2 regions of the Aromatoleum evansii genome follow, and region 2 is predicted to be linked to the other one. Evidence: predicted binding sites of a transcription regulator. Region 2 holds the regulator's gene; the other holds the start of a gene.

Region 1 (3,183 bases), 2.2 Mb from region 2:
ACATGACTGCCGCCATGCTACCTCCTTGACGAGTCGGACCTTCGGACTGCTTCGCCTGCTTCCGTGTACCTTGACTGACCTCTACTTGCCCTTGGCCGCCGCGATCTGCGCGGGCTGGACGGCTTCATCGGTCTTGTTGCTCCAGCTGTTGCGCGTGTAGGTGATGACGGCGGCGATGTCGGCCTCGGACAGCAGCGCACCGAAGGCCGCCATTGGCGTACCCGGCCGGCCATTGAGCACCACGGCGATCTGCCCGGCCACCTCGCCGAGCACCACCTTCGAACCGTCCAGCGGCGGGAAGGCGGGCGGCAGGCCCTTGCCGTCGGCCTGGTGGCAGGCGACGCAGTTCGCGGCGTAGACCTTCGCGCCATGCTCGACGAGTTCGGCAAGCGTCCATTCGCGCGCACCGGCGCTGGCCGCCGCGGCCATCGCTGCCTGCTGCTCGGCGACCCACTTGCCATAGGCCTCCTGCGACACGACATGCACCTCGATGGGCATGAAGCCGTGGTCCTTGCCGCACAGCTCGGCGCAGTTGCCGCGATAGATGCCTTCCTTGTCGGCGCGGAACCAGGCGTCGCGGATGAAGCCGGGGATGGCGTCCTGTTTGACGCCGAAGGCGGGCAGCCACCAGGCGTGGATGACGTCCGCCGCGGTCGTCAGCACCCGGATCTTCTTGCCGACCGGCACGACGACGGGGTTGTCGACCTCGACCAGGTAGTGCTCTCCCTTGGCCGTCTTTCCGTCGATCTGCTCGCGCGACGTCGACAGGTTAGAGACGAAGCGGATGCCCTGCCCTTCGCCCTGCAGGTAGTCGTAGCCCCATTTCCACTGGTAGCCGGTGGCCTTGATGGTGATGTCGGGATCGCGCGTGTCCTTCATCTCCAGCACGGTCTTCGTCGCCGGCCAGGCCATGCCGAGCAGGATGAGGACGGGGATCACGGTCCAGGCGATCTCGACCGCAGTGTTCTCGTGGAAGTGGGCGGCGATCGCGCCCTTCGACTTGCGGTGGTGGACCACCGCCCAGAACATCACGCCGAAGACGATCACGAAGATGAACAGGCAGATCAGCAACATGAGCGTATGCATGTCGTAGATCTGCGCGGCGATGCCGGTGGCAGGGGGTTGGAGGTTGTAGCGGCTTTGGGCCAGGAGGGCCGGCGACGCGAGCAGCAGGAATACGGCTAGTGCATGACGACCGGCAAGACCCATGTCCCTACCCCCATCGAATGCGGCGGCTCGGCGAGCCGTATTTCAGCGAATACGAATTGATGATGCCATAGCGGGATCGCCGGTCGCAATACAACTTTTGAGATTTGTCAATATGCTGCAGCGCACGATGTGATAAATGCCCGCCCCGCAGCAGCCCTCAATGTGCGGATAGGCGGCGACGCAGAGCGCGCAGGACGGCCCCGACGACGGGTATATGCTCGTAGAGCTGGCGAGCGGGGTCCCAGTGGTCGATGTGTTCGACGACCCGCCCTTCGGCATCGAAGCGCAGGTGCGTGACACCGACGATCTCGCGCCGCGCGGAGGCCGCGCCGAAGCGGAAGGTCCAGGCCAGCATGGCCTCGCGGTCGTGCGCGAGACAGCTCGTCACCTCGAAGCATGGCGCGTCGACCGCGGCGAACATGTGGCGGAAGATGCGCGCGATCGCTTCCACGCCGGTGACGTCATTGAAGGGATCGACGAAGCGTGCGCCGGGCGCGTACAGGTCGGCGAGGCGCGCGAGCGACTGCGGCGTGAGCGTCGCATAGAAGTCGGCGAGCCGTTCGGCGCAAGGCGTCATGCGCCCGTCGCCCGCCGCACGAGCGGGAAGGACAGCCCGTAGGGCAGGATGCGCAGCAGCTTCATGATGCTCGTGAAACGGCGCGGGAAGTGGGTCTCGAAGTCGCCGCGCGCGAATCCGGCAACGATTTCGGCCGCCGCGTCCTCGGGCTGGATCAGGGCCGGCATCGCGAAGCGGTTCTGCGCCGTGAGCCGTGTGGCGACGAAGCCGGGGCTGACGAGGTGGACGGCGACGCCGCGCGGGGCGAGGTCGAGATACAGGGACTCGGCGAAATTGACCAGCGCGGCCTTCGACGGGCCGTAGGCCGCCGCCTGGGGCAGTCCGTGGTAGGCCGCGACGCTGCCGACGATCGCGATCGCACCGCGTCCCTGGGCAAGGAGGGTCGGCACGACGCTGGTCGCGCCGTCGATGACCCCGAGGAGGTTCACCGCCAGGGTCGACCTCACCGCATCCGGCTCGAGTTCCCACGCGCGCATCGGCTGGTAGGTGCCGGCGTTGAGGATCACCACATCGATGCCGCCCCAGGCGGCGAGAACGGGGTCGCGCACGCGCGCGAATTCCGCCACGCCGCGCGTGACGTCCATCGGCAGCGCCAGACTGCCGGGGCAGTCCGCGGCAAGCGCCACGAGCCGCTCCTCATCGCGCGCCGAGAGCGCGAGCCGTGCGCCGCGCGCGGCCAGGGTGCGCGCGAGCGCCGCGCCGATGCCCGTCGAAGCGCCGACCAGCCAGACGCGCACGCCTCGCCAGTCCCGCAGCGGCGGATTGAGCGGCTCAAGGATGCGCATCGCGTTTCACGAACGACAGCGTGACCTCGCCGAGACGCACGCCGAACTTGCTCATCACCGAGCGGTTCAGCATCACACGCTCGTCCATCAGGAACATCCAGTCGTCGAAATCGACGTGCCATACCCGTTCGCCGACCGGCAACGCCAGCACGTAGCGCCAGCGCAGCGCGTTGCCGCGCGCCTCGCCCTGCGCCTCGCCGACCACATCGGCCGCGACGCCCGCGTAGCGCTGCGCGTCGTGCCGCGTGATCGTCCACACGCGCCGCTGGGTGGTGCCGTCGGAATAGGTGAAGCGCTCGTCGAGCGTGCCGACCTCGCCTCGCCAGCTCGCCTCGATCAGCACATGGAAGCGCTTCACGACCTTGCCCGAGCGGTCCTGGAACATGCCGTAGGCGTCGAGCGTGCCATTGAAATAACTGCGCAGATCGAGCGCCGGCGTCTCGGCGGCGTAGTCCTGCACTTCGATGCCGGCACAGCCGGCAATCCCCGTGGCCATCGCCAGGGTCATCAGCATCCGGCGCATGGCCGCTCCTCCTCCACAACAAGATCGCGCCGGCAGCACCACAGCAGGGTCGCCGCGAGCGCCTTCAGGGCCACCGGCAGCAGCGCATA
Region 2 (3,183 bases):
TCAGGCGGCGGATCGCCAGCTGCAGGATCTGCAGCTTGGTGTCGGACGTCGGCATGTCGTTGATCGCGATGCGCCGCTGCGGCTTGAACAGACCCGGCAGGTGGGCGTAGCTGTACAGCGAGATGCGATCGGGCGACAGCTCCAGCACCTGCTCGAGCGTGCGGTTGAAGCTGATGATGTTCTGGCGCGGCAGGCCGTAGATCAGGTCCATGCTGATCGACTTGAAGCCGGTGGCACGGGCGGCATCGATCACGAGCTTGGTTTCGTCGTAGCTCTGGATGCGGTTGACCGCCTCCTGCACGTCCTCGTTGAAGTCCTGCACACCGACGCTCATGCGGTTGAAGCCAAGGTCGGCGAGCAGTTTGACCGTGTCGAAATCGACCTTGCGCGGATCGACTTCGATCGAGTATTCGCCGTTCGGCACCAGCGTGAAGCGCTTGCGCACCGAGTCCATGAGCTGGCGCAGCTCGTCGTGCGACAGGAAGGTCGGCGTGCCGCCGCCCAGGTGCAGCTGCGTGACCTGATGGCTTCCGCCCAGCGCGGCTGCCTGCATCTCGATTTCCTTATCGAGATATTTCAGGTACTTGGCCGAGCGCGCATGATCCTTGGTGATGATCTTGTTGCAGGCGCAGTAATAGCAGATCGTGTTACAGAAGGGGATGTGGAAGTATAATGAGAGCGGTTTACTCACGCCGCCCACACCGCGTTGCGCCAGCCAGTCCCGCAATGCACGGGCATCGAACGCTTCGACGAAGCGATCGGCCGTCGGGTAGGACGTGTAACGCGGCCCGTTGATGTCGAACCGACGAATCAACTGCTGGTCGAAAACAAGATCTTTCTGACTGGTCATGGTTGTATCGCTTGAGTGCATTCCGTACGATCTCAAAAAGCCGCAGTTTCGTGGTTGACGTGGATCAACGGTACATTCCGACAGGCGCCTGCCACTTCTCGGTCGATGTAGAAGGAACAATATTATCGTGCAAATGAAGGCGACGGTGCCGATTACAGTTGCGAGTCTGAAGGTCGCATGCTCCCAGTGCAATCTGGTCGAGCTGTGCCTGCCGTTCGGGATGTCGGAATCGGAAATCGACCGTCTCGACGAACTCGTCGGCGCACGTCGCAAGATCAAGCGCCAGCAGCACCTGTATCGCGCGGGCGATCCCTTCGAGGCAATCTACGCGATCCGCGCCGGCTCATTCAAGACCGACGTGCTGCTTGAGGACGGGCGCGAACAGGTCACCGGCTTCCAGATGACCGGGGAGATGCTCGGACTCGACGGCATCAGCACCGAAGCCCATTCCTGCAACGCGATCGCGCTGGAAGACAGCGAGGTGTGCGTCATCGCATACAGCAAGCTCGAGGAGCTTTCGCGCGTGGTCGAGGGGCTGCAGCTGCAGTTCCACAAGGTGATGAGCCGCGAAATCGTGCGCGACCATGGCGTGATGACCCTCCTCGGCTCGATGCGTGCGGAAGAGCGCCTGGCGGCCTTCCTGCTCAACATGTCCCAGCGTTTCACGGCGCGCGGCTTTTCTCCGGCGGAGTTCCACCTGCGCATGACCCGCGAGGAGATCGGCTCCTATCTCGGCCTAAAGCTGGAGACTGTGTCGCGCGCCTTTTCGAAGTTCCAGGACGAAGGGCTGATCGCAGTTCAGCAGAAACACATCCGCATTCTGGACATCGTCGGCCTGAAGCGGCTGATCCAGCACCCCACGCCGCGCCCCTGAAGGGGCTTTCCCTCTTCATACGCCCGTCGCCCTCGGCCGTTATTGACGCCGTCGCGCAGTCATCGTGCCGGACAGGGCGGCGATGTCTTCTTCGGACAGCAGATTGCGCGCAATTGGCAACAGCTCGCCCTCCTCGCGCTGAATGTGGCGGCGATAGGCATCCGCGAACGCGTCGACGTCCGCCGGTGTGAGATCGGTCGCTTCCCCGGCGGCAATGCGCTCAAGACGCGTGCGCATCCGCGCCCAGCCGGCAAAGAGCTTCTGGTGATCCGCCAGGATCCAGTCGATGAGCGTGCCGAGTTCGGCACGCCGGGCCTCATCGGCACGCGCGCGCAGGACGGGGAAAAGGTCGTCCTCCTCGTCCTGATGATGCTTGACGGCAGCGACGTCGAAGTAACGCATCACGTTGGCGGCAGCCTGCTGCGCCTGCTTGTCCGGACCATGCTCCGGCAGCCATGCGGCGAGCCGTGCCAGGGTCGCAAGCTGCGCCTGCAGGCGCTCATGGCAGGCCTCGAGCATCTCGAGAGGCGTCTCGAAACCGGGCGAGGAAGGGATCAGCGAATCGGTCATTGGAACACTCCGGCATACGCGAGGAATCCTGCCGGGTGCTTGCTCAGTGCCACCGACACGATCCATGAAAAAACAAGCAGGGCCGCCAGCAGCGCCATTACCCGGACGCGCATGGTGCGTCCCCAGCGCAGCGCGGTCGCGCCAAGAAGAATATAGACGACAAGCGCGACGACCTTGGCGGTGACCCACGGCGCGACGAAGGGGTAATGGCCGCTCATCGTCGCCAGCGTGATCGCGCTGCCGAGAAACACCGTGTCGATCACATGCGGCAGAGTGCGCGTGACGCGGTGATCCACCAGGGGGCTGCGCAGCAGCATCCACATGCCCTGCAGCAGGAAGCCGCTGATGCTCAGGATCGCACACAGGATGTGCAGGTGCTTGATCGCCGGGTACATGCGCTCAACCCGGACGCCCGTCGCTGCGCGGGCGCCAGTAGATCGGCAGATAGCGCGTTGCCCAGGCGCCGAACACGCCCAGCCAACCGAGCACAGCCAGCAGCATGACGAGCGCCGACCAGCCTGCGGGGACGAGCTCAGCCGTGATCCGCACGACGACGACGAGTTCGAGACCGAGGAAAAGTCCCCAAGTCAGGCGATCTGCTGCGAGCTTGCGACCCGAATGCCCGAGGGTGACCCGCGACACCATCGCCATCAGGACGGACCCGAAGAATCCGACACCCAGCGCATGCAGCGGGGCCATGCCCAGCATGTTGTACCCGAGCAGCGAGGCCGCGCTCTGGATCGCGAAGAGGGTCAGCGCGATTCCCAGCCACAGAAAGCCGATGTGGAGCATCCCCAGCAGGGGCACCTTCATCGCCGGCACCGGCCGCCACTGCCGCGACAGCCACAGGGCCGCGACCGCGGCGGGTGCATCCGCGATCCAGCGCAGC

The links. The regulator FNR, encoded in region 2, switches genes on or off when oxygen is low (the NO sensors DNR and NnrR bind a similar motif). The targets are predictions, from matches to a motif close to TTGANCTAGNTCAA.
Region 1: coxB (cytochrome c oxidase subunit II) is a predicted target of FNR. The motif match lies at 1,307-1,320, and genes of this name have one in related genera.

Annotation. Positions count from the first base shown of each region.
Region 1 covers NZ_CP141259.1:4,411,322-4,414,504, forward strand. Annotated here, with positions in the region: gene ctaD (cytochrome c oxidase subunit I) at 1-16, opposite strand, end outside; gene coxB (cytochrome c oxidase subunit II) at 82-1,209, opposite strand; gene U5817_RS20670 (nuclear transport factor 2 family protein) at 1,367-1,786, opposite strand; gene U5817_RS20675 (SDR family NAD(P)-dependent oxidoreductase) at 1,783-2,571, opposite strand; gene U5817_RS20680 (DUF3833 domain-containing protein) at 2,558-3,079, opposite strand; gene U5817_RS20685 (MFS transporter) at 3,079-3,183, opposite strand, start outside.
Region 2 covers NZ_CP141259.1:1,249,463-1,252,645, reverse strand. Annotated here, with positions in the region: gene hemN (oxygen-independent coproporphyrinogen III oxidase) at 1-850, opposite strand, end outside; gene fnr (fumarate/nitrate reduction transcriptional regulator Fnr) at 984-1,724, shown strand; gene U5817_RS05665 (hemerythrin domain-containing protein) at 1,764-2,294, opposite strand; gene U5817_RS05660 (SirB2 family protein) at 2,291-2,689, opposite strand; gene U5817_RS05655 (NnrS family protein) at 2,694-3,183, opposite strand, start outside.